One region of the Terrabacter sp. 01T434 genome, then DNA from elsewhere that is predicted to be linked to it. Evidence: predicted binding sites of a transcription regulator. Region 1 holds the regulator's gene; each other region holds the start of a gene.
What was found. The regulator LexA, encoded in region 1, represses DNA repair genes until DNA is damaged. The targets are predictions, from matches to a motif close to TCGAACANNTGTTCGA.
Positions count from the first base shown of each region.

Region 2: AC1DIW_RS08625 (HNH endonuclease signature motif containing protein) is a predicted target of LexA. The motif match lies at 3,108-3,123, and genes of this name have one in related genera.
Region 3: AC1DIW_RS10375 (DUF6504 family protein) is a predicted target of LexA. The motif match lies at 2,586-2,601, and genes of this name have one in related genera.

Region 1 is NZ_JBFTPP010000006.1:9,955-15,459, reverse strand. It holds gene AC1DIW_RS13915 (AMP-binding protein) at 1-409, shown strand, start outside; gene AC1DIW_RS13910 (Sir2 family NAD-dependent protein deacetylase) at 414-1,367, shown strand; gene AC1DIW_RS13905 (hypothetical protein) at 1,429-2,325, opposite strand; gene lexA (transcriptional repressor LexA) at 2,338-3,063, opposite strand; gene AC1DIW_RS13895 (LysM peptidoglycan-binding domain-containing protein) at 3,292-3,714, shown strand; gene AC1DIW_RS13890 (hypothetical protein) at 3,977-4,279, shown strand; gene AC1DIW_RS13885 (alpha/beta hydrolase) at 4,276-5,505, shown strand, end outside.
Region 2 is NZ_JBFTPP010000003.1:262,537-268,041, reverse strand. It holds gene AC1DIW_RS08635 (DUF2786 domain-containing protein) at 1-929, opposite strand, end outside; gene AC1DIW_RS08630 (DUF1348 family protein) at 1,080-1,520, opposite strand; gene AC1DIW_RS08625 (HNH endonuclease signature motif containing protein) at 1,610-3,073, opposite strand; gene AC1DIW_RS08620 (alpha/beta hydrolase) at 3,255-3,965, shown strand; gene AC1DIW_RS08615 (ATP-grasp domain-containing protein) at 4,037-5,332, shown strand.
Region 3 is NZ_JBFTPP010000004.1:162,969-168,473, forward strand. It holds gene metF (methylenetetrahydrofolate reductase [NAD(P)H]) at 1-712, shown strand, start outside; gene AC1DIW_RS10365 (hypothetical protein) at 801-1,349, opposite strand; gene AC1DIW_RS10370 (DUF4126 domain-containing protein) at 1,507-2,214, opposite strand; gene AC1DIW_RS10375 (DUF6504 family protein) at 2,722-3,141, shown strand; gene AC1DIW_RS10380 (SAV_6107 family HEPN domain-containing protein) at 3,174-3,623, shown strand; gene AC1DIW_RS10385 (DNA polymerase III subunit alpha) at 3,644-5,505, shown strand, end outside.

The DNA.
Region 1 (5,505 bases):
AGACTCCGGGGTCATGGACGCCGAGGGCTGGGTGAGCTTCGTCGACCGGACCAAGGACTGCATCCGTCGCCGCGGCGAGAACATCTCGTCCTTCGAGGTCGAGAGCGCGGTCGCGGCACTCGAGGGCGTCGCCGAGGTGGCCGCCTACGCCGTGCCGTCGGTCCCTGCCGGCACCGAGGACGAGGTGATGCTGGCCGTCGTCCCCGCCCCGGGCGTGAGCCTCGACTGCGATGAGCTCGTCCAGCGCGTCGACTCCGTCCTGCCGCGCTTCGCGCGTCCGCGCTACGTCGAGCTCGTCGACGAGCTGCCGCGAACTCCCACGGCCAAGGTGCGCAAGGCGGAGCTTCGCCGACGTGCCGTCACACCCTCGACATGGGACCGGGAGGCGGCGGCAGCCGACGTAGGCTGACCGGGTGCATCAGCTGAACGGCATACCTCCGCAACCGACGCTCACCGCGGCGACGACGCGGCTCTCGACCTCGCGCACGTTGCCGCTCGAGACGCACGACCTCGGCACGTTCGACGACCTCGTGGACCTGGTCAGTGGTGGTGGGGTGGTCGTGCTCAGCGGTGCCGGCCTCTCGACGGAGTCCGGCATCCCCGACTACCGGGGACCGGACGGGACCCGCCGCGTCGAGCCGATGACGTACGGCGAGTTCGCGGGATCGCCCGAGGCGCGACGACGCTACTGGGCCCGCAGCTACATCGGCTGGCAGCGCTTCAACGCGGCCGAGCCCAACGAGGGCCACCGCGTCGTCACCGACCTGCAGGCGGCCGGGTACGTCGGGCCGATCATCACGCAGAACGTCGATGGCCTGCACCAGGCGTCCGGAGCGACCGACGTCATCGAGCTGCACGGCTCCCTCGACCGTGCCGTCTGCCTCACCTGCGGTGAGTACACCTCGCGAATCGGCCTGCACCAGAGGATGACCGAGGCGAACCCCGGCTTCATGGAGCGCTTCGCCGAGGCTGCACGCACGGTGGGTTCGCAGTGGGGGGAGCAGGTGCGGCCCGACGGTGACATCGTGCTCGCCGACGCGCTCGTCGACTCGTTCCACGCGCCGCGCTGCCTGGTCTGCGGCAACGACACCGTCAAGCCCGACGTCGTCTTCTTCGGTGAGTCGGTGCCCAAGGCCCTTGTCGAGCAGTGCTTCTCGATGGTCGAGGGCGCCGGCGCGGTGCTCGTGCTCGGGTCGTCGCTGTCCGTGATGAGCGGGTACCGCTTCGTGCGTCGCGCGCACCAGCGCGGCGTGCCGGTCGCGATCGTCACGCGCTCGGCCACGCGGGGCGACGCGCAGGCGACGCTGCGGCTGCACGCCCCGCTCGGCCCGACCCTGGAGGACCTCCGCTGCTCCCTGACCTTCTGAGCTTCCGAACGCCTGAGCATCGTCGGCATCGGATGGCGGCGAATCGCCCACGACCAGAAGGCTACTCGGCCACGGACCTCACCGGTCGCGCTTCTGTGCCGTCGCGCAGGTCCCACAGCTCCTTGGTCTGCACACCCCAGTAGGTGCAGAAGAGCACGATGATGATGGCCTCGGAGATGAGGACGAGGTGGTCGAGTCCACTCCAGGTCAGGGCCGTCAGCACCGTCACCGCGAGGGCGACGGCCAGGGCGACCGCGATCGCGATGTAGATCCGCTTGTAGGTGGCACCCTGGTGGGAGGCGACGGACTGGTGGCGCTCCTCCGCGCGCAGCGCGCTGAGCACCATGACAGCGATGACTCCCGCCACCATGGTGCCTGCGGCGATGCCGTGGCTCAACGCGATGAACCGGTCGCGCAGCAGAAGGAAGAGCGTGAGCTCGCCGAGCAGGACCGCACCGCAGACGACGGTGATGACGACCGAGCGCGCGGTGGGGAGCTCACTGGGATCGCGGGTCGTGGCGCCGCGCTTCAGCCAGGCGGCGACGACCGCGGCGCTGACCGCCACGACGACGAGCGACCAGATGTTGTTGCGCACGGCGGCAGCGATCTCCACCGGGGTCTGGGTGTAGGCGTTCGGTCCGCACCGTGCGTCGGGCACGGTCGGCACCATGGCCACGACGAAGGCCATGAGGCCCGAGAAGTTCAGGAGCACGTCCTCCTCGGGGGAGTGACCCTTGTAGGCGATGAGGCTGACGCCGAGGGCGCACAACGAGCCGACGAAGACCGAGCGCGCGGGCGTGTAGTAGTAGGCGCTGATCGACCCGAGCCAGCACGAGTGGTCCGTCTCCCACCACCACTGGTAGCCGACCGAGAGCAGCAGCATGAGCAGCAGGGCGATCATCGCCCCGCGCAGGTACCGGTAGGTGAGGACAACGTCCCGAGTGCGTGACGGTGTCATCGGACCGCGGGCTCAGATGCGACGCAGGACGGCCGTGACCTTGCCGAGGATCGTGGCGTGGTCGCCGTCGATGGGGGAGAAGTCGGGGTTGTGCGGCATCAGCCACACGTGGCCGTCCTTGCGCTTGAACGTCTTGACCGTCGCCTCGTTGTCGAGCATGGCCGCCACGACGTCACCGTTGTCGGCGTGCTGCTGCTGGCGCACGACGACCCAGTCCCCGTGGCAGATGGCGGCGTCGACCATCGAGTCACCGTTGACCTTGAGCAGGAAGAGGTCGCCCTCGCCGACGAGCTGCTTGGGGAGCGGGAAGACGTCCTCCACGACCTCCTCGGCCGTGATCGGCACGCCGGCTGCGATCTGCCCGAGCACGGGGACGTAGGAGGCCTCCGGGCGGGCGTCGCCCGAGTCGGTGTCGGTGTCGTACTGGTCGCCCCGCGCACGCTGCGGCGTCGCGTCGCCCCCGCGGTAGCCCAGCTCCTCGGCCTTGGCGTCGGGGGAGACGACCTCGAGCGCGCGCGGCCGGTTGGGGTCACGCCGCAGGTAGCCCTTGGCGACGAGGGCGTTGAGCTGGTGGGAGACGCTGGAGGGGCTGGCCAGGCCGACCGCGTCGCCGATCTCGCGCATGCTCGGGGGGTAGCCGCGGCGGTCGACGGAGTTGCGGATGACCTCGAGCACCCGTCGCTGGCGGACGGTGAGGCCGTCGCCGGTCTCGCGATCGGGAAGCTCGGTGACGCCCATGGTGTCCCTTTCGTCAGCTCGTCAGACCGCGGTGTGACGCTCGGCGCGGGGCCAGTGTCAGTGGTGGCTGGTGAGGTTTCTGGTGTGAGCAGAGACTACGAGGTTCGAACACAGTTGCCAAACACCTGTTCGAGGCGTGTCTCGACTTCATCGAACATACGTGCTAGAACTCGTACAGACGTTCTATCGAACATGTGTTCGCCAGATCCGAAGCAAGGGGAGGTCACCATGAGCGCCATCGTCCTCGAGGCCGTTCGTTCGCCGCACACCGAGGAGCCTGCGCGGTCGCTGCCGACCGGTCGGCCCCGTCTCGTCCTGGTGCCCACCGGCCGGGACGCCACCCGGGCCGCCCGCGCGGCGCGCCTCACGCGGCCACCCGTGCGCCTGACGCGGTTCGGTCGGCTCGTCGTGACCCTGTTCGTCGCGACGGTCGTCGCCGTTCTCGGGGTGGGTCTGGCCGGCCAGCTCGCGTCGGCCACCGGCGAGCCGCGCACCGTCACGGTCCAGTCGGGCCAGACGCTGTCGGGTGTCGCCGCCCGTGAGCTGCCCGGGGTGTCGACGGCGGACGCGGTGGTCGAGCTCCAAGTCGCCAACGGACTCAGCTCCACGGCGCTCCATGCCGGTCAGCAGCTCGTCATCCCGGGACGTTGACCTCGGCCAGCCCATCCGGGCTCTGGTCGATCGCGTATGCCGCGTCCGTGCTTGCGCTTCGACCATCCCACCTGATCCGCCGCGTTGGCTCCACCTTCAGCGGCTGGCGGTAGCGGCGCTTCGACCCCGTCGTTCCCGCCACGGACGCCGCACCCCAGACCAGGGGTGCGGCGTTCTGCTGTCGTCCCGGGGCCTGTGGATGACGCACGAGCGCCGCGCCGCGTGCGGCCTAGCGTTGCCGTCCTGGGGAGAGGAGCAGGGCATGCGCTACGAGGTGGACACGGCCGCACTGCGCGACGACGTCAGCACGATCGACGAGGTCCTGGTGCGGGTTCAACGACTCGGGATCGCGGACGAGCTGACGCCGGTGGCCGCGGCCCTTCCGGGCAGCCGGACCGGCTCAGCGTTGCGTGACGTCGCCGCGGCGTGGACGGCTCGGTTGGCCGGGACGCGCTGGGAGCTGAAGGAGCTGGGGCGATCCCTGGCAGCGGCAGCCGACACCTACGACGCGGTCGAGCGTGCAGCGCGGCAGAGCGTCGAAGGATCGTTCGGCGGCCTCCGGTGACCGTTGCCGGTGGGTCGCTGACGCTGTCGGTGCGCGACATCCGCGCGAGCCGTCCGCAGTCCCTCGTTGCCGTCAGCAGGGGCCTCGAGGACCGTCGGCGACGGGTGGTGGTGCTGGCCGAGCTGGTGCTCTGGCGTCGAGCAGCCGCCCCACGATGGTCGGGTGCCGCATCATCGGCCGCCGCAGACCGGTACGCCGTCGTCATTACCGGGCTGGGTCGGCTGGCGGCGAGCATCGCCGTGGCTGGTCAGGCTGTGGGACACGCGGCTGGCCGCCTGGAGGCGGCCATCGACCTGGTTCGTCGGGCCGACCGGCGCGCGGTCGACGAGGGCGCGTGGATCGATGACGACGGGCGTCTCTTCCTCCCGGTCCGGGCCTCACTCGGTCATCCCGCCCTGGAGGCACACCGTGCCCGCCTCGACGAGCTGCTGCGTGCCGAGGTGCATGCGTGCCTGGCCCAGGCGCGCCGGGCGGCTGCCGAGACCGACGACGAGCTGCTTCGCGCACTGCTGTCATCGGCCCGAGGCGCGACGTCGGCAGTCGGTGCCGGTGTCGGTGCCTCGGTGCTCGGGTCACTGGCACCGCCACCGACCGCATCGGCGGCCGGGGGTGTCAGCGCCCAGGTGTTCGCCTCTGCAGCCTGGTGGCGCTCGATGACCGACGAGGAGCGTCGCAGGGCGATCCGTGACCACCCGGAGTGGGTGGGGCCGCGTGACGGTGTGCCTGCCACGGCACGCCACGAAGCCAACCTCGTGCTGCTCGCGCGAGCGGAGGAGGTGGCGTGGACCAAGGCCCGTGAGGCACGACGTTCGGGATGGGTCGGCAACGCCGCAGAGCGCACCCGCGCCGATGAGCACGTCGCCGCGCTCCAGGCGGTCCGCGACGTGCTCGCACGTCGTGACGGTGGCGAGCGGCTGCTCCTGCTCATCGACCCGAGGGGGCTCGACGTCAAGGCGGTGGTGGCGCTCGGGGACGTCGACCGGGCCGAGCATGTCGTGACCTTCGTGGGTGGACTGTCCACGATGGTCGGCACGGACCTGCGCCGCTACGACGACATCTTCGTGCGCATGCGCTCCGAAGCCCGATCGGTCGCGGCCGGGCAGGACGTCGCCATCGTGACCTGGATGGGCTACGACGCCCCACAAGTGCACGAGATCGTCAGTTCCATCGACCGGAACGTGCTGAACGCCAAGCTCGCCCGCGACAATGCCGGAGCCCTCGCCGAC
Region 2 (5,505 bases), on a different contig from region 1:
TTGGGGCCCTCGTAAGGGTTGTCGATGCCGATGCGTCTGCCCTGAGGGCCGTTCCGGTCGGGGCGGTCTGCGTCCCGGTCGAGCAGTGCCGCGTCGATGCTGTGGCGTGCCATGAGCGACTGCGCGCCGGCAGTGAAGGTGGCAGCTTCGGCCTCGAACGTCGTCGACTCCGCCTTGGCGAGGAGCATGCGGACGCGGCTGAGGATGCGCTCATCGGCAGCCGGCGAGGCGGCGTCGCGGGGCTCCTGCTGGCCCGGCGCCGCCTCACCGGGCAGGGCCTCACCCGGAAGGGAGGTCAGGCGCTCGAGGGCGGGCACGCGGGCGAGGAGGTGCAGCAGGCTGACGATCTGTGACACGAGAGTGAACCAGTCGGTGCCACCTGCTCGCCGGGCGTCGATCCACGTGCTGGACCGCGGCGCGGGCGGCCGGTCGTCCAGCTCGCGCAGCTGGGCAAACCACCGGCGGTCGACCGTTGCGGCTGCGTACTGCGCCAGCTCGTGGCTCATGACGTCGACGACGACCTGCTGATCCGGGGCGCCGAGCCGTCGGCCGACGAGTCGGTGGAGGTCGGCAGGCTGCCAGCCGAGCTGCCAGGCGTGCGTGGTCGCCGTCGTCAGCGAGTCGACCAGAGCCATCACGACCGTCCGCTGAGTGGTCGGCGCGGAGCACAGGGCGGCCACCGAGGCCGCCACGACGTCGAGGCCGTGCTCGTCCGCCCGGTCGAGCGCGTCGGACGCCTCGCCGAGCAGCTCGAAGAGCACGCCGCGCACCTCGGCGGCAGACGGCTCCGCGTCGGTCGTGCTGGTGCCGGACGCCGACCTGCCGAAGGCAGGACCGCGGGACGCGGCCGGACCGAATGCGGACCCGGCCCACGGGTCACCAGAGCTGCGTCGCGCCCCCTGCCGCTGCCTGCGACGTGCCTTGCCCATGCATCCTCCTCGGTTCGTGGCCCCATGCTGTCACTCGGTCGACGTGTCACCGTGACCGCGGCGGGACCCGGTGGATGGGCCCCCGCCGTTCCTGGGGGGTGTGGACAACGTCCGTGGAACGCACGGGGATGGGCAACTCAGAAGCGATGGTCAGAAGACGGGCAGCTCGCCCTCGCCGGGAGTGATGCGCAGCTCGGACTCGTCGATGGGCGCGTCGTTGATGCTCGCCTCGCGGCGGCGCATGTAGCCGAGGTCGTCGAACTCCCACTGCTCGTTGCCGTAGGACCGCCACCACTGCCCGTCGGCGTCACGCGACTCGTACTGGAAACGGACGGCGATGCGGTTGCCGGAGAAGGCCCACAGGTTCTTCCGCAGGCGGTAGTCGAGCTCACGCTCCCACTTGCGGGTCAGGAACTCGACCACGGCCGCCCGGCCGAGGACGTGCTCGCCGCGGTTGCGCCACGAGGTGTCCTCCGTGTACGCCCCCGAGACGCGCTCCGGGTCGCGGGTGTTCCACGCGTCCTCGGCCGCCTGCACCTTCTGGCGTGCCGTCTCCTCGGTGAAGGGCGGGAGGGGAGGTCGTGGATCCATCGTCGGCTCCTCGTGGCGCAGCAGCAGTCGGCTCAGACTATCGACTGGGCAGGAGGTTCACGGCCACGACTTCGCGCGCCTGGACCGAATCAGAACGGAGGCGCCTCATCGGTCAGGGGAGGGTTCGGCGTCGCATCGCGGTCCGGCGGGGCGATTCCCTCCCGCCAGTCCTTGGGATAGGTGACGTAGGTGCGGCCGGTGAGGGTGGTCCACTCGAGCCCGCCCTCGGCAACGGGCGCTGAGGTCCACACGTTGTCGGTCTTGAGATTGTGATGCGGCCGATGCTTCGAGTAGAGGTTGTCGACCGACGTCTCACCGCTCGGCCACGGTGTCTCGTGGTCGAGGTCGCAGCGGGTCGCGACCACCTCGCAGCCCGGCCCGCGACACCGGCCGTCGACCGACTGCACGTGCTCGACCATCGCCGCGGTCGGGCGGTAAGAGCGCGTGGGCCGGGACAGGGCCTCGCCGGTGCGCAGGTCGACGGGGAGGCTGCGCCAGGCCGACCCGGGGCGCGTCATGATCTCGCGGGCGTGGCCGGCCGTGACCCAACCGTGGCCGGGCAGCTCGCAGGCGGCGTCGGACGACCCCGTCGCGACCTCGAAGGGCACGATGAGCCAGACCATGCCGGCCGGCTGACCTCTCACGGGGTCGCCCGGGACGGGCCGGTCCGGAGAGTCCGTGGTGGCTGGCCCGCCGGCATGCGATGCAGCAGCTGGTGCGGTGCTCGACGTGGTGTTGGTGCCGGTCCCGGTCACCGGCTGCGGCGCCTCGAGGTGGCTCCGGAGCAGCGCTTCGGTGGCGAGGTCGCAGCGCAGCTGGTCGAGAGTACGGGGATCGCCCGCACCTCGTGCCGCGCGGGCCTCCCCGTCGAGCCGGTCCATGACCGCAGCGATCGCATCGGCGTCGGCGACGAGGGTGAGGCAGCCCATGCCGTCACCGGTGAGGCGGCCGAACACGCCCCGCCGCGACCGCGCGTGGGCCCGTCGCTCGTCCGACCCGCGGCCGTCGACGGAGGCGATCGCACGCCGCAGCCGGGTCACGAACGTCCGCTGTGGCAGGGCCCGTCCGTCCCGGCAGGGCGCGAGCACGGCCTCCTCGACGGCCGCGACGTCGGCGTCGGACAGAGCCGTCGTCTCGGACGCGACCTGCAGGGCGCGGTGCAGTGTCGTCGCGCCGGACCGGAGCGCGGCGAGGATCGTCCGGTGCCGTCGCAGCGACGTGGCGAGCGACAGTCGCCGGGCCACCTCGCCCATGCCGACCCCCGTGGCCAGGGCGATCTCCTCGGTCACGACCCGGTCGGCAGACACGTGCAGGGACCCGGGCGTCAGCGCCAGCGTCTGGACCTGCTGGGACTCGATCGTGTGCAGCGCGCCGTAGGCCGCGAGCAGTCGGGCCTCGACCCGCGCCTTCTCCGCCTCCAGTGCCTCGATGGTGCGCAACGCCCGCTCACCGATCGCCGTGAGACTGCCCTGCACGTCCGCCATGGCAGCGCTCCGGACCTGGTCGTCCTCGACCCCGAGCAGGCCCGCGCGGGAGGATGCGACGTACGGCACGAGACCCCTCCTCTCGATCGGCGACTACCGCAAGTAGAACACCTGTTCGACTCGACGTCAATGCTGCTGATCGCTCTGTGGACAGCGAATGTGGTTCGGGCACAAACGCATCCGTCGCAAGCTCTGGATCGCGAGGCGGTGGCGGTGGCCCGTGCAGAGGTCCCATGCATAGGGTCATGGCATGGCGCGAACGAGGCTCATCGTGAACGGCACGCCCGTCGGCGACGTGGACCTGACCGTCGTCACGCCCGTCGGCACCCGGCGGCCGGACCCGCTGCCGCTGCTCGTGGCCCTCGACGGCCCGGAGTACTCACGGCGGGCCAGCCTGTCGTCGACCCTGCGGGCGGCGGCCGACGCCGGACGCATCCCGCCCACCCGCGTCGCCCTGCTCGAGCCGGGTCCACGCAACGAACGGTATGCCGCCAACCCCGACCACGCCGAAGCGCTGACCCAGCACGTGCTCCCGGTGCTGCAGACGGCATACGCCACCGCGGGACGGCCCACCGTCATGGGCGCGAGCCTCGGCGGCTTGGCCGCGCTGCAGGCCGAGTGGCGCCACCCGGGCACGTTCGGGGGACTCTTCCTCCAGTCCGGGTCGTTCTTCCGCAAGCGCGTCGACGACGAGGAGGACTTCGAGTTCTGGGACCGTGTCACCACGTTCGTCACCCACGTACGACGGGCGCGTCGTCGTCGCACCGACGCGCGCATCGTCATGACGTGCGGGGCCGACGAGGGCAATCTGAGGAACAACCGGCAGATGGCGCAGACGCTCGCGGCGAGTGGTCACGACGTGACGTTCGCGGAGGTGCCGGGGAGGCACGACTGGCGCTCGTGGAAGGCCGCCTTCCATCCCCACCTGCCCGACCTGCTCGCCCGAGCACACCACGACTGACCAGCGACAGATGTCGCCGTTCCTGCAAGGATCGCAGTCGATGACCCGCCCCCGACGGTAGGAGCAGCACGATGACCGACACCGCACGGCAGGACCAGTCCATCCCGTCGACCACATCGACGACCAGGACACACCTCATCGGGCTGCTGCTCGGGGCCGAGGAGGACTGGCCCACCGCGTTCGAGTCGCTGCTCGCGCTCGTCGGGCCGATCACGACCGACGACGGCGTCACCCACGAGCTGACGAGCGAGCGCCTCACCATCGAGCCGTTCGACCTGCGACAACCGGTGCGCACCGAGCTCGTCATCGACCGCCTCGCCTACTGGTACTACCACCCGCGCGAGTGGCTCAAGAAGGCCGCGCTGATGAACGACACCTACCTGCTCAACAGCCCCTTCACCTTCCAGTCGATGGAGAAGCACAGCGCCTACGTCGCGCTCATGCGTCTGGGGCTCAAGGTCCCCGAGACCTGGCTCGTGCCCTACAAGCACCCTGTCGACAACGTCCGCTGGGCCTACACGTCGGCGAAGTACAACCGGCCGTTCGACCTCAAGGCGATCGCCAACCGGCTCGGCTACCCGATGTACATGAAGCCCTTCGACGGCGGCGGCTGGCGCGGTGTCTCGCGGATCAACGACGAGACCGACCTCATCAAGGCCTACGACGAGTCCGGCGAGATGCTCATGCACCTCCAGTCGACCATCGAGTACGACCACTTCGCGCGCGCCCTGTCGATCGGGCCCGAGACGATGGTCATGGACTTCCGTCCCGAGCAGCCGATGCACAACCGGTATGCCGTGAGCTACGACTTCCTGCAGCCCTCCGCGGGCAAGCAGACCGCCGCCATCAGCCGCATCGTCAACGCGATGTTCGGCTGGGAGTTCAACTCGTGCGAGATGCTCGTCAAGGGCGACGACGTCTATCCCATCGACTACGCCAACGCCTGTCCCGACGTCGCCGTCACGTCGCTGCACTACTACTTCCCCTGGGCCATCAAGGCCCTCGTGCGCTGGTCGACCTTCTGCCTCGTCACCGGGCGCAAGGGGCCGATGGACCTCGAGATGCGCCGCTACTTCGACATCGCAGACCGTGACGACCTCACCGACGAGCAGAAGCTCGACGCCTACCTCGCGATCGCCGACGAGTACTTCGACACCGACGCCTACTGGGCCTGGTGCGACCGGTACCTCCCGCACCTCGACGCCGCGGTCCTCGAGTGGGTGCAGTCCGACGCGTTCGACAGCCTGCTGCGCTCGACCGTCGTCACGACCTACCCGGCGCACGAGCGCGACCGGTTCCTCGCGCACTTCGGCGGCCTGCTCAGTCTGTGGGTCAAGGACGAGAAGGCGCGGCTGGCTGCTACCTGAGGCGGCGAGCGCCGTGGATGCCCCGCTGGAGACGCAGGTCGTCACGGAGCGCCGGAGGCATGGGTAGCCGTCGTCTGACCAGCTCGGCCGCAAGGCTCTCCAGCGCGTCGAGCAGCACGGCGCGAGCGGCCACCAGCAGGGCCGGATCCACTTTTCCGGACCTCAGGGCGTCC
Region 3 (5,505 bases), on a different contig from region 1:
CGCCGGGGGCGGCACACGCGACCGCACCGTGCGCCTCACCCAGCGCGTCCTCGAGGCGACCTCGCTGACGCCCATGGCTCACCTGACGTGTGTCGGCCACTCGGTCGCCGAGCTGCGCAGCATCGTCGGGTCGTATGCCGCCGCCGGGGTCCGCAACATCCTGGCCCTGCGCGGTGACCCCCAGGGCGGGCTCGGCCAGCCCTGGGTCGCGCATCCCGAGGGCCTCGACCACGCCGACGAGCTCGTCTCCCTCGTGCGCAGCCTCGGCGACTTCACCGTGGGCGTCGCGGCCTTCCCCGACGGCCACCCCGAGTCGGGCGACATCAGTGAGGACGCCGAGACCCTCGTCCGCAAGGAGCGCGCGGGTGCGGAGTTCGCCATCACGCAGATGGTCTTCGACGTCGACAACTACCTCCGGCTGCGGGACGAGCTCGCGCGACGCGGCTCCCGGCTCCCCGTCGTCCCGGCGATCATGCCGATCACCAACGCGCGCCAGGTGGTGCGCATGGCGCAGCTCGCGGGCCAGCCGATGCCGGCCACGGTCACCGACCGCCTCGAGCGCCACGGCGACGACGCCGCCGGCGTGCGCGCCGAGGGCATGGCCATCGCGACCGAGTCGTCACGCCGGCTGCTCGACGAGGGAGCACCCGGCATCCACTTCATCACGATGAACCGCTCGTCAGCGACGCTCGAGGTCTTCGGCAACCTCTGAGGCACCGGGCGAGCCCGGTGGTGGCCGGGGACGACCGAACGGCCGACCCCCGGAAAGGCCGGCCGTCCGGTTCGGTGGCGCCGGGTGGTCAGCTGCTGGACGGGGTGGTCGTCGCCGTGCCGCCGGGGGATGCCGGTACCTCGCCCTGGAGTCCCTGGAGTCCCTGGAGTCCCTGCTGGCCCTGGGGGCCGTCGCCGTCGTGGTCGCCGCCATGCCCGCCGGGCCCGCCCGGGCCGCCCTCCTGGACGGCCGTCACCGCGAAGGACGCGTTGACCTGCACCGTGATGTGGGTGCCGTCGGCGCGCACCATGTGCGCCTCGTAGACCCCGTCCGAGTCGGTCTCGACCCGCTCGATCGTCGCGGTCGGCTCCTTGGCCTTGGCGGCCGCCGTCACCTTGGCGGCCGTGTCGCCCGTGAGCAGCTTCTCGTCCGAGCGCATGGGCTTGCTGGGGTCGGTGTTGCCGTTGCCGGTCATGCCCGGGGTGCGTGCACCCTCGCCGGCCTGCCCGTAGGCGCCGCTCGTCGTGGTGCCGGTGCTGCCCGTCTCGTTCGCGCTGGCGAGAGCCGCCCCGCCGAGCGCGAGGGCTGACGCGGCCACGATCCCGGCGCCTGCCAGCGCGATGGTCTTGTTCTTCATCCGTTCCACTCCTTCGATGGGCTGGCCTCGTGCCAGCTGTGTCCACCGTCGGCGGCAGCGCTGTGGTCACCCCCTCGCCCGCGTGGGGACGTCCTGTGAGCCGGGCGCCGACCTGTGAACGGCACGGCCCCCGGGGCCACCGCGAAGGGGGCCGGGGTCAGGTCTGCTGGTCGAAGGGCTGCTCGAGCCGTTCGTCGGCGCGCGTCCTTCGAGAACGCAGGGCGCGCCGTTGGACCGTCGGTGCGTCGCGTCCTCGGTGCTCGGACGGCGCGGCGATCCCCACCCGCTCACCCCAGGCGTCGTAGCGACGCTTGTAGCGGCGGATGCGGGCGGCCAGCTTGTAGACGAGGAAGGCGCCGAGCAGGAGCAGGAGCAGGGCGATGGCCGCAGCCCACCACGGGTGCGCGATGGCGAGGGCCGTGACCCCGGTGACCGTGACGTCCTCGGTGGTGCTGACGAGGACGTTGCTGGCGGGCTCGGGGGAGGTGTTGACGGCGGCCCGCAGCCCGGCCTTGATGCCGTGCGAGATGAGGGCGGTGACGCCGCCAGTGGCGGCACCGACGGCCGCGTCGAGGGAGGCCGTGTCGTGGCCGATGAGGTAGCCGATCGTGGCCCCGACCGCCGGTCTGACGACCGTGTGCACCGAGTCCCAGACGGAGTCGACGTAGGGGATCTTGTCGGCGAGCATCTCGACCGCGAAGAGGATCCCCGCGCCGATGAGCACGTCGGTGCGGGCGAGGGCGTTGGGGATCTGGCTGAGACCCCAGATCTTGTCGGCGAGCCCGAGGACGAGCACGACCGCGTACGCGTTGATCCCGCTGCCCCACCCGGTGGTGAAGGCCATGGGGATGAGCTCGGCGCCCACGACACCCCTTCGGTCGTGCGCCGGTCGCTGTGCGCCGGTGCGTCTGCTGCTGGGCCGGACGGCCGAGCACAGGTCCAACGTCCCCGACGCTCCCGCATTCCCGAAGACCGCGCAACGGGACGCGCGCAGCCGGCAGGCAGCGGAAGGGGCCCGATCCATGAGCGGACAGGACCCCTGCACCTCTCCGTTCGCGGACCGGACCCGCTGGCCCCACTCTGCCGACGGCCGAGACGCGCGGACCTGAGCACAACTACTCAGATTGGTCCGGATCGTGACGGAACGGGCCCGGGTGCGGGCCTTCGCGCCAAGGTCGGCAACGGCCCGTGGACCGTCTTGACAGCCTGTCGGCGGCAGGGGTTAGGCTTCGAGTGTCGAACAAGTGTTCGAACAGCAATGATCAGTCAGGTTGTCAGTTCAGTCGTCGGTTGGTGTCGGACCGCTCGTGTGGGGCGCGGGTGGTTCGGGTCGTGATGTCGGCCTCGACGTGTCCGAGGGAGACGTGTCGTGGTGCGTAGGTTCAGTGACTCCGTGCAGGTGAGAGTGCGCGAGCGGGAGCGGTCAGGGGCGGTTCAGTCAGGGGCGGTTCGGCAGGCTCGGACTGCGGGGAGGTCCGAGTCGGTCCCGGGACCCCTCCAGGCCGGGTCCCTCGAGTCGTCGCCCGAGGCGTTCATCTGGCGCGGACGCCTCTACGTCGTGCGTGGCGTCCTGGCGCACTGGCGCGAACGACGGGCGTGGTGGCGCGACGCGCTCGAGGCCGACGAGGCGCAGGTGCGTCCCGGCGAGACGCTCGTCGCAGCAGCGAGCGAGCAGCACGTCTGGCGCGTCGAAGCGAGCCCCGGCTGGTCGTTCACGCCCGGGGTCTATGACCTCGCCCATGACGAGTCCCCGCACGGCGACCGGTGGTCGCTCGTCCGGGTTGCCGACTGACCATTCCCGGTTCGGAGAAAGAGGAGACCACCGTGACCGCCGCCCACCTGCGCCGCCCACCCATCTCGGTCGCCGTGCTCGACCTGCTCGAGCGGGCCCGTGTGACGCTCGAGTCCGCGTGCCGCACCACCGAGGCTTCCGAGCGCTACCGCGACGCCCACCTCGGTGCACTGCGCGCCGCTGCCGCCCTCGTCGCGGCCCGGACCGTCCCCACGCCGCGAGCGCGCCCCCGCAGCGTCTGGCAGGTGCTGCCCGGCGTCGCGCCCGAGCTGGGGGAGTGGGCCGCCTTCTTCGCGGCCTGCTCGGCCCACCGGTCGGTCATCGACCGGGGCGGCCACATCAGCGCGCGCGAGTCCGACGACCTGCTGCGCCAGGCCGAGATGTTCCTCGAGATCGTGCAGGACCTGCTCGGTGTCCCGCTCACGGTCCCCCTGCCGCAGTCGATCACGCCCGTCTCGAGAAGCCGGGCGAGCGGGGCGTGACGACCAGCATGACCACCAGCATGACCACCACCATGACCAGCGGCGCCGCGGGCGAGAGCTTCGTGCACCTGCACGTCGCCTCGGGCTACTCCATGCGCTACGGCACGGCCAGGCCCCACCAGCTCGTCGAACGGGCGGCCGCCTTCGGCCAGCCGGCTCTCGCCCTGACCGACCGCGACGGACTCTACGGCGCGGTCAAGTTCGTGCGTGCGTGCATGGAGCACGACATCGCCCCGATCCTCGGTGTCGACCTCGCCATCGGGCCCGAGCAGCCTGAACGCCAGCGTCCCGCGCGCACCCCGGTGCGGGGTGGCGCGCTCGTCGACCCGCGGCTGCCTCGCGTCACGGTGCTGGCGCGTGGCAGCGGCAGCGGCCTCGCGCCGGGCGCGGGATGGGCAGCGCTCTGCCGGCTCGTCACCGCGACCCACCTGCGCGGTGAGCGCGGCAACCCCGTCACGACCGCGAGCCTCGTCGCCGAGCACGCGCGCACGTCGCCCTCCTCGCCCTCCTCGCCCACGTCGCCCACGACGGAGGACGACGGACCCGGCGGCCGTGGCAGACGGCATACGTCACCGGTGGCGGACGGCGGCCCCTCTCGCCTCGTCGTGCTCCTCGGACCCGACTCCGACGTCGGTCGGGCGGTGCTCGCCAAGCGTCGGGACCGCGCCCGAGCGGCCCTCGAACGCTGGATGGCGCTGCTCCCGCGGGGCGCCGTCGTCGTCGAGGTCGTGTGCCACGGCGGACCGGAACACCAGCCCGGCAGCCTCGGCCAGGCTGCACGCATGCTGGCGCTGGCCCGAGAGGTCGGCGTGCCGAGCGTCATCACGGCAGCGGTGCGCCACACCGACCCCCAGGACGCCGCCATCGTCGATGTCCTCGACGCCGCCCGCCGGCTCGTCGCCCTCGACGCCCGCCACCTCGACCGCGTCACGACGGCCGGGCACCTCTCGCCGACCCCCCTGATGCACGCCCTCGCCCTCGACATCGTGCAGGTCTCCGGGCCCGGTCTCGTCGGCGGCGGGTCACGTGCCCGCGAGCAGGCACGCGAGCTGCTCGCCCGCACCACGGCGCTCGCCGCCGAGTGCGTCCAGGACCCACGAGCCGACCTCGGCATCGGCTCGGTGCACCTGCCCGAGCCGGGCATCCTCGGCATCCGGCCCGGCACCAACCCGCACCGCGTCCTCGCGCGCCGGTGCCGCGAGTCCATCCCGACCCGCTATCCCGGCCGCTCCGAGAGCGAGCTCGTCGCGGTCAGCGACCGGCTCGAGGACGAGCTCGGCGTCATCGAGACGCTCGGCTACGCGACCTACTTCCTCACCGTCGCCCAGGTCTGCGACCTCATCCGTGAGATGGGGGTGCGGGTCGCGGCCCGGGGGTCAGGCGCAGGGTCGCTCGTCAACTACCTCCTCGGCATCTCCGGCGTCGACCCCATGCGGCACGGCCTGCTCATGGAGCGCTTCTGCTCACCGCTGCGCGCCGAGCTGCCCGACATCGACATCGACGTGGAGTCCGCCCGCCGCACCGAGATCTACGAGCGCATCCTCGACCACTTCGGCGGCGACCGCGTCACGTGCGTGTCGATGATGGACACCTACCGGGTGCGGCACGCGATCCGCGACGCCGGCGCCGCGCTCGGGCTGCCGCCGTCCGAGGTCGACGCCATGGCCAAGGCCTTCCCGCACATCGCGGCACGCAACGTGCGCCATGCCCTCGCCGAGCTGCCCGAGCTGCGGGCGAGCGGTCTCGACGTGCCGCGCCTGCAGCTGATGTTCGACATCGTCGAGCGGCTCGACGGGCTGCCCCGGCACATCGCCCTGCACCCCTGCGGGGTCGTGCTGTCCGACTCCGTCCTGCTCGACCGCACCCCGGTCGAGGCGAGCTG